Regions from separate parts of the Paenibacillus sp. 1781tsa1 genome, predicted to be linked through region 1. Evidence: riboswitches for the same ligand, from Rfam matches in the RefSeq annotation. Region 1 holds a riboswitch; the other holds the start of a gene.

Region 1 (4,219 bases):
ATTCAATGCTGATCTCAAAGGGGGCATTATTATAACAGAACAGGTTGCCGCCGCTGTCTTTACAATAGAACATAAAAAGCAAGGAAATCAAAGTGGTCTCTCCCAGATACAATCCAATTATTATCATATTAAAGGTTCTGGTAGTGTTGGATTATCTTTTGGAGCTTTGAGCGTTAGTTTTTCGGGCTCAGCCAATAATGATTCCAGAGGAACACTAAAAGATTTCTACTATTAATTTACTCTGAGTATTAAGAACATTATATCTTATTAGATTCACACTCTTAAGATATGTTAAGCACAGTTCCATTTATTGTAGAGGAGTGAATGCTAGTGCGTTACTTATACATTCTAATTTTGTTTATTATAGGCTTGGCCTGTTCTGCGTTTATCTACGGTGGAAGTCTTAAACTAGCGGACGGCATACTGTTTGTCATTGCAGGTATTCTGTTTCGAATTTGGAGTAAAATGAAGTAAACTATAGTATAGATATCTGTGAAAGACGGCCAATATTCAGTTAAATCCAATAGAGCTAATCTGAAGGCTACAAACAAAAAAACAGTTCATCACTCATTGTATGTGATGAACTGTTTTTTATTGGGCTACACTATCAATCTCCAATCTCACCTACCGCATCCGGTACTCCTCAGCCTTCGCCTGCATCCCTGCGGCTACGGCCTCGTCTTCAGGCAATTTCTGTTCAGCAGCGTAAGCACGAATGTCCTGCGTAATGCGCATGCTACAGAACTTAGGTCCGCACATGGAGCAGAAATGAGCTTCTTTGGCCCCTTCTGCCGGTAGCGTCTCATCATGGTAGGACAGCGCCCGTTCCGGGTCCAGCGAAAGGTTGAACTGGTCACGCCAGCGGAACTCGAACCGTGCCTTGGACAATGCGTCATCGCGGCGTTGAGCACGCGGATGGCCTTTTGCCAGATCAGCGGCATGAGCTGCGATCTTGTAGGCGATGACCCCTTCCCGCACATCATCCTTGTTGGGCAGGCCCAAATGTTCTTTTGGCGTAACATAACAGAGCATCGACGTGCCAAACCAGCCAATCATGGCCGCACCAATGGCGGACGTAATATGGTCGTATCCCGGGGCAATGTCGGTCGTCAGTGGTCCAAGTGTGTAGAACGGTGCCTCTTGGCATATCTCCATCTGCAGATCCACATTCTCTTTGATCTTATGCATCGGCACGTGACCCGGCCCTTCGATCATCACCTGCACATCATGCTTCCATGCGATCTGCGTCAGTTCCCCGAGCGTAGCCAGTTCCGCCATCTGTGCTTCATCATTCGCATCGTAGATACTGCCTGGACGAAGTCCATCTCCCAGCGAAAAAGCCACATCATACCTTTTCATAATCTCGCAGATTTCTTCAAAATGAGTGTACAAAAAATTCTCCTGATGATGCGCAAGGCACCATGCTGCCATAATGGAACCGCCCCGGGACACAATGCCTGTCATCCGCTTGGCAGTCATAGGGATATAACGCAGCAGCACGCCTGCATGAATCGTAAAGTAGTCCACGCCCTGCTCTGCCTGCTCAATGAGCGTGTCACGGTATAATTCCCAGGTCAGCGCTTCAGCCTCTCCATTCACCTTCTCCAGCGCCTGATACAGCGGCACCGTACCAATCGGCACCGGTGAATTACGGATGATCCATTCCCGGGTAGTATGAATGTTTTTACCTGTGGACAGATCCATCACGGTATCCGATCCCCAGCGTACCGCCCAAGACATCTTCTCGACCTCTTCCTCGATGGAAGAGGATACGGCAGAATTACCAATGTTAGCATTGATCTTCACGTGAAAATGACGACCGATCAACATTGGCTCACTCTCCGGATGGTTGATGTTGGATGGCAGAATCGCCCGTCCACTCGCCAGCTCCTGCCGTACAAATTCCGGTTCCACGCCCTCACGAATGGCGGCGAATTCCATCTCTGCCGTAATGACTCCCTGCCTCGCGTAGTGCATCTGGGTCACGCAGCGTCCGCTCTGTGCCCGCAGGGGTTTGCCACGTAATCCGGGGTACTCTTCGGCGCCGGCTCTCTTTCCGCCGGGCTTTAATCCGTTATCCTCCGGTTTAACCGTACGGCCCTGATAAGCTTCGACATCGCCACGCTCTGTGATCCAGCGGGTGCGCAGGGTTGGCAGACCTGCACGGATATCCGCATGAAATGCGGGATCCGTCATGGGGCCGCTCGTATCGTAGACACGCAGCGGTTCGTTATGCTCCACCCCTTGGGGAGTATTCGTGTCATGAAGGGCTATCTCACGCTCCGGTACAGCTATGTCCGGCCGTGAGCCCTGAATGTAGACTTTGCGGCTGCCCGGAAAGGGCTGAACCCGTCCGGCCGCGCTTGTTTCCTTTTCCACCTGCTGACCGTTATGTTCCTGTTCCATCGCTTGTTGTTCTGTTTGATTTCCTGTACTCATGTTTACTCGTCTCCTCCTCCGTGTTCGTTCACTTGGTTTGGTTGGTATCGTCATCAGCTCGCTTACGCACCTATCCCAAATCATGCAGAGCGCAGAGAAGAAAGAGCGATCCTACACCAGACCAAGGGGGAGACATTATTCATGTACAGTTAACGACAGAACGGAGGGTACCACAGATCATGAACCTGTGATGACATCTCTCTTCATCCAAGCCCACTTTCGCAGGTTATTGAAAAAGCAGTCCATGGAATGTGTATTATCTCGCCCGTTCACTGTATATAAAAAAGCCGGTCCCCGAAGGAACCGACTTTAATGTCCATCACCAATAATGCTCCTGGTTGCAGCTCCATAACGGAGTCCCGCAAGAGTCACACATGTGGTGGTTGTGGTCATATCGCCGATTACTTCCCTACGCTGGTATGATCCAGATCAGGTGCTAAGGGTCCGGAATCTCATGCGATTCCGTCTCAGTCCGGACAATTCGGACTCCCCCAGTAACGTTAACAAGTTGCGGCATACATAAGCCGCCGTACATATTCAATGAAGCTGGCCCCGTTGGGCCGTCCATTACAGAGTAGCGCAACCGGAACATAAAAACAACCTTTATATTCCAGAACACCAATTCAATTGGAGAAAAACCTTACATCAACATCAGGATAACATGAGGCCCATCTGCGTAGCAGCTTCCTTTAGCACCGGTGCGTATTCATGCAATGTCTCCTGCGAGAGTCGACTGACAGGCCCTGAGACCGAGAGGGCAGCTGCAATATTGCCTCTGCGATCCATAATCGGTACAGATACCGCGGCAGCTCCCGGCTCACGCTCCTCATAACTTGTCGCATACCCGTTATCCCGGATATCTCCCATCTGCGCCAAATACACCGCCGGATCAATAAACACCGGCCATTCCGGCCCGTTCATCAGTTCCTCACGATCCTCATCCGTGGCAAACGCCATCAAGACTTTGCTGGAAGCGCCCACAGACAGCGGAAGTCTAACACCAACGGGAGCGACTCGGCGAATCGCCTGATCACTTTGCACAGCCTGAATCCGAATCCGTTCACTGCCATCACGCAGGTACAGACTCACGGTCTCCCCCAATCGATCTCTCAGTCGCTCCATCGCAGGCAGCAGCAGAATAGCGGGATCATCACTGCGAGACATATGAGCCGACAGCTCCCAGATTCGGATGCCAAGTCGGTACTTCTCTGTCGCTGCATCGCGGATCACGAACCCTCGATCCTCCAGCGTAGCCATCAAACGGTGCACTGTACTTTTGTGCAGGCCGATCTGGCTGGCAATCTCGGTGAGTCCCAGATCACTGCGAGTGGTAAAACATAATAATATATCCAGCGCCCGTTCCACAGCCCGGACGGTTAACTTACGATCTTCCATGGCATAATGCCCTCCTCATGTTTCATCACATGAAACTTGGTTACATAAATTATATGAGAAACGGTCTCATCTGTAAACCAAAAAGAGCCAAAATTGAAATATGCCAACGTGTAAATTTTTCCTTTTTATAAGACTTAATCCCCTGTAATTTACACACTAAGGTAATGTTACCCATATATCTTAAGAACTATATAACAATTGCGTAACAAATGCCCTCAATCAATTGACTTTGACTATATTGGAACATACGATAAAGATATATTACATTAAGATATCGCTCTGAAGCAGGCTCTGAAATAGACGCAATTCTCTTTTCATGTCGTTGTTATCTTCAACTGAACTTCAAAGGAGGGGCATTCATGTATCCAACATCCCAGAGCGAAGC
Region 2 (4,219 bases), 3.3 Mb from region 1:
CGATTCGATCGCCTTCTCTTAATGTCGTTGACTCATGGTACTCACGCGTTAAGATATGCCTGTTCAGCTCAACAACTACAGTCTTGACTTGCAGGTCAAATGAATGGAGCAGTTTATCTACACGATTCAATCCGTCATCAATCTCCATCCGTTGACCATTAACAATGATATTCATTGCACCACTCCCTTTCTGTTCAATCGCTCAGGACTCAGCGCCTCAATTCCGAGTTCTTCTGAGCTTTTGCCAGCGAGCAACTCCGCGATAAGTCTGCCTGTTATCGCACTAAGCAAGATACCGTTACGGTAATGCCCACAGGCGGCGAACAGCCCGGGTATACTCTTGCATTCACCAATATAAGGCAGCCCATCTGGAGTTGCCGGTCTTACGCCTGCCCACGCTCGCATGAATCGCGCTTCTTTCATCCCAGGTACCCAGTAGGTAGCCGCTGTTAGCAACTTCTGAACACTCTGTACAGAAACGTTCAGGTCCGTTCTGCCTGGCAGACTGGTTGCCCCGAGCCAAACTTCGCCATTGGCTTTGGGAACAATATAGATATCCTCTGCATACACCGTTCTGTCAGGTCTGTACCCTGCATGTTCATCTGAGAACTGAACGGCGGCTATTTCTCCTTTTACCGACCACACAGGTAAGCTCAGATTCACATGTCTCATCAACTTTTCACTCTGTAATCCAGCGGCTATAATGACATGTTTGCATTTCATCTCGCCGATCGATGTGGTGATCCCCTGCACGCCTTGTTCGTTTGCTAGCACACGTATACCCTGTATGTCCTCCATAACACGCGCTCCCAATGCTTGAGCGGATTCAGCGTATGCCTTCGTTAGATGGAATGGAAGAATCTCACTCTCGTAAGGTCTGTAGTAGGCTCCATACGTATCTCTGTTAAGCCATGTTGCCTCTTGTTGCACAACCGAACGATCCCACCATACCTCATCAGCAGACAGAGCAGAATTTCGATTGTTCTTATAGCGGCTTAATTCGCTGTATGATCGAAACGGGGTTAGGAATCCATGGCGTTGCAGGCCAATCTTAACCCCGCTGAGGGTATCCATTAGCACTTGTTGCTCAATAAGTAACTCTCTACTCTGCCTGGCAAGCTTAGCCATTAAAGGATGAGCAAAATCCTCACTATCCGCCGCCAGCATTCCAGCCGCTGCGCAAGAAGTGCCTCTCGCAATCGCCGAACGCTCCAGCAACAAAACATCCTGTCCACGGGAAGCAATCTCATATGCAATGGCACAACCAACAACGCCTCCGCCTACAATAATCGTTTCTGCATGAATCTTATCCGGATTATTTGTTACACTTTTGCTTCTTGATTCCGTTTCAGATTTCAGTTGATGACTGAAATGATTCCTGTTCTGACCCGTTACGATCTCTTTCATCCTCTCATCTCCTTTCAGCGGCTCAGACTTCTTGTAGCAAGGATAGCCTGCCTTAATGATGCAGCGGCCCGATCCGGTGAATCGCTCGCCCATACATTCGAGATCACAGCGACTCCCTGTGCGCCCGCAGAGCGAATCGCGTGAATATTTCCCGGCTTTATACCCCCGATCGCCATGACAGGAATGGAGACACCTCTGCATATTTCATCAAGAGCATATAATCCTCTTGGTTCAAGATCTGGCTTACTGTTGGTTGAGTAGATATGCCCGAAGAAAAGGTAATCGGCTCCCTGTTCTTCAGCGATTTTTGCCTCATCGATGGAATGAACAGATACACCCAGACGAAGTCGCTGCATTTTGCTTATGACAGCATTGTAGGAGTTGTACTTGCGCAAAGCCTCTTGCCCCCAATGTACACCGCCATAGATGGCATTCTGTGAAGGCAATTCTGAACCATTGATAACGATGCGACAAGATGGAACGCCAACGCTACGCAGACTTTCAGCCCAACCGATCTTGTCTTGCCATGTAAGTTGTTTCTCTCGTATGTGAATATAGTCCACCCATGGCCAAACGTCCTTGGCTGCTTTTACAAAAGATGATCGATCTCCTGCCCCCGTAGATACAACATGCAATTCAAATGATTCGTGAACATGTTCATGAAAAATTGCCGTACCCTCCCTTTCCTTCCAGGCGTGAATGCTATGAAAACACAAAAAAGCCACTCCCGTAGGGGAGTGGCTGCGTATTAATTATATATCCAGATGACTGACTGATGCATACAGTTCATTTCGTGCAATACAGCTAAAGACCTATAGCCTTAACGATATACACGCAACTGCATGTTTCAATTCGCTAAGCAGACGGTTGAAATCTTTTCGAGTTGCCGTTTGCTCACGTCATTCACTGAAACGCGCTCGCCACTTCCCTACGCTGGTATGATCCAGATCAGGTGCAAAGGGTCCGGAATCGCATTCTTCCATCTCAGCCGCATCGTGCGGCCCCCCTAGTGTTCATATGAAGTTGTAGCCTATGTTACCATAGACGGATTTTTTTGTCACCGTCATTTCTGTTAAACATTGTCTTCAATCGTCTAGTTTTTCTCAGACCATTCCTCGACATTCCATGTTTTGGTGACCCAACCCTCGTAGAAATCAGGTTCATGAGATACCAGTAACACCGTTCCCTTAAATTCTTTCAAGGCCCGTTGCAACTCCGCTTTGGCTGTGACATCCAGATGGTTCGTTGGCTCATCGAATAAAATCCAGTTGCTTTCACGCATTAAGAGTTTGCATAAACGAACCTTGGCCTGTTCTCCACCACTCAGCATGTTAAGCGGGCGAGTAATGTGCTCATTTTTCAACCCGCAGCGAGCAAGATGACCCCGAACCTCATTCTGAGTCAAATGTGAAAACTCATTCCAGACATCCTCGATCGGCGTAATATTTCCAGCACGAACCTCCTGCTCGAAATAGGCCGTTTCGAGATAATCTCCCAAGAAAGTCTTTCCACTCAGTGGAGATATTTTTCCCAGGATGGTTTTTAGCAGTGTAGATTTACCCACACCATTACAGCCTACGATGGCAATTTTCTCACCACGTTCAATCGTCATCGTCATTTTGGGCAGCAAAGGATACGTGTATCCAATTTCAAAATCAATGCCCTCAAAGACCGTTTTGCTGCTCGCGCGGGCATCCTTGAATTTGAACGTTGGTTTGGCCGCTTCATCTGGGCGATCAATACGTTCAATTCTGTCCAGCTGTTTCTCCCGGCTCTTCGCTCGACCTGAAGTTGAAGCACGTGCCTTGTTACGCTGAATGAAATCTTCCTGCTTCTTGATGTACTCTTGCTGCTTCTCGTATGCATCAATATGCTGGGCTTTATTCATATCAGCCATCTCAAGGAACTTGTTATAGTTCGCTGCATATCTCGTTAATTTGGCAAATTCCAAATGATAAATGACATTTACGACTTCATTCATGAATTCCGTGTCATGGGAGATTAGGAGAAATGCGTGCGGGTAATCCTTTAGGTAACGTGACAGCCATTCAATGTGCTCTACATCCAGATAGTTGGTCGGCTCATCCAGCAAAAGAGCTGTAGGTTTCTCGAGCAGAAGCTTGGCAAGTAGCACCTTGGTACGTTGTCCACCACTTAGAGCTGCGACATCCCGATCAAGACCAATTGCGGACAAACCAAGACCATTGGCCATCTCTTCCACTTTTACGTCAATCAGATAAAAGTCGCCCTGTTCCAGTTGTTCCTGAATATCGCCCATCTCTTCCAGCAACTGCTCCAGCTTATCTGGATCTGCATCTGCCATCTGGTCCGTAATATTCATCATTTCTTTTTCCAATTCAAGTAACGGAAGGAATGCATCCTTAAGCACGTCACGAATGGTTTTGCCTGGCGTAAGCTTTGTGTGCTGATCCAGATATCCATAACGGACCTTAGGTGTCCATTCCACTTTTCCACTATCTTTAAGCAATTTACCGGTAAGGATGTTCATTAATGTGGATTTACCCACACCATTGGCACCAACAAGTCCTACGCGCTCTCCGGCGAGTAAACGAAACGATACATTTTTAAATAACGTGCGATCTCCAAAATTGTGACTCACGTTCTCTACTGACAATAAACTCATAAGATGAGGTTGCTCCTATCTATTAGACATTACTTTTATTATTGTTCCGAAACCCTATTCTAGCACAGGTCTCATCTTTTCTGAAAGTAATGTAAACAGTTCAGGAACCTCTTCCATGATTTTTCATACAGGCTTCCCTAACGATTAGAGCATTTATATTCGAAATAA

The links. A riboswitch is a leader RNA that binds a small molecule or an ion and turns the genes downstream of it on or off. The one in region 1 is predicted to bind thiamine pyrophosphate.
Region 2: linked by a shared signal. The riboswitch ahead of NKT06_RS17655 (thiamine phosphate synthase) and the one ahead of thiC (phosphomethylpyrimidine synthase ThiC) in region 1 are both predicted to bind thiamine pyrophosphate.

What each region holds. Positions count from the first base shown of each region.
Region 1 is NZ_JAMYWY010000001.1:711,941-716,159, reverse strand. Features, by position in the region: gene NKT06_RS03360 (hypothetical protein) at 1-235, shown strand, start outside; gene NKT06_RS03355 (hypothetical protein) at 331-474, shown strand; gene thiC (phosphomethylpyrimidine synthase ThiC) at 625-2,406, opposite strand; TPP riboswitch at 2,829-2,942, opposite strand; gene NKT06_RS03345 (IclR family transcriptional regulator) at 3,091-3,834, opposite strand; gene NKT06_RS03340 (alpha/beta hydrolase) at 4,194-4,219, shown strand, end outside.
Region 2 is NZ_JAMYWY010000001.1:4,021,969-4,026,187, forward strand. Features, by position in the region: gene thiS (sulfur carrier protein ThiS) at 1-175, opposite strand, end outside; gene thiO (glycine oxidase ThiO) at 172-1,407, opposite strand; gene NKT06_RS17655 (thiamine phosphate synthase) at 1,422-2,123, opposite strand; TPP riboswitch at 2,316-2,425, opposite strand; gene NKT06_RS17660 (ABC-F family ATP-binding cassette domain-containing protein) at 2,501-4,051, opposite strand; gene NKT06_RS17665 (hypothetical protein) at 4,189-4,219, opposite strand, start outside.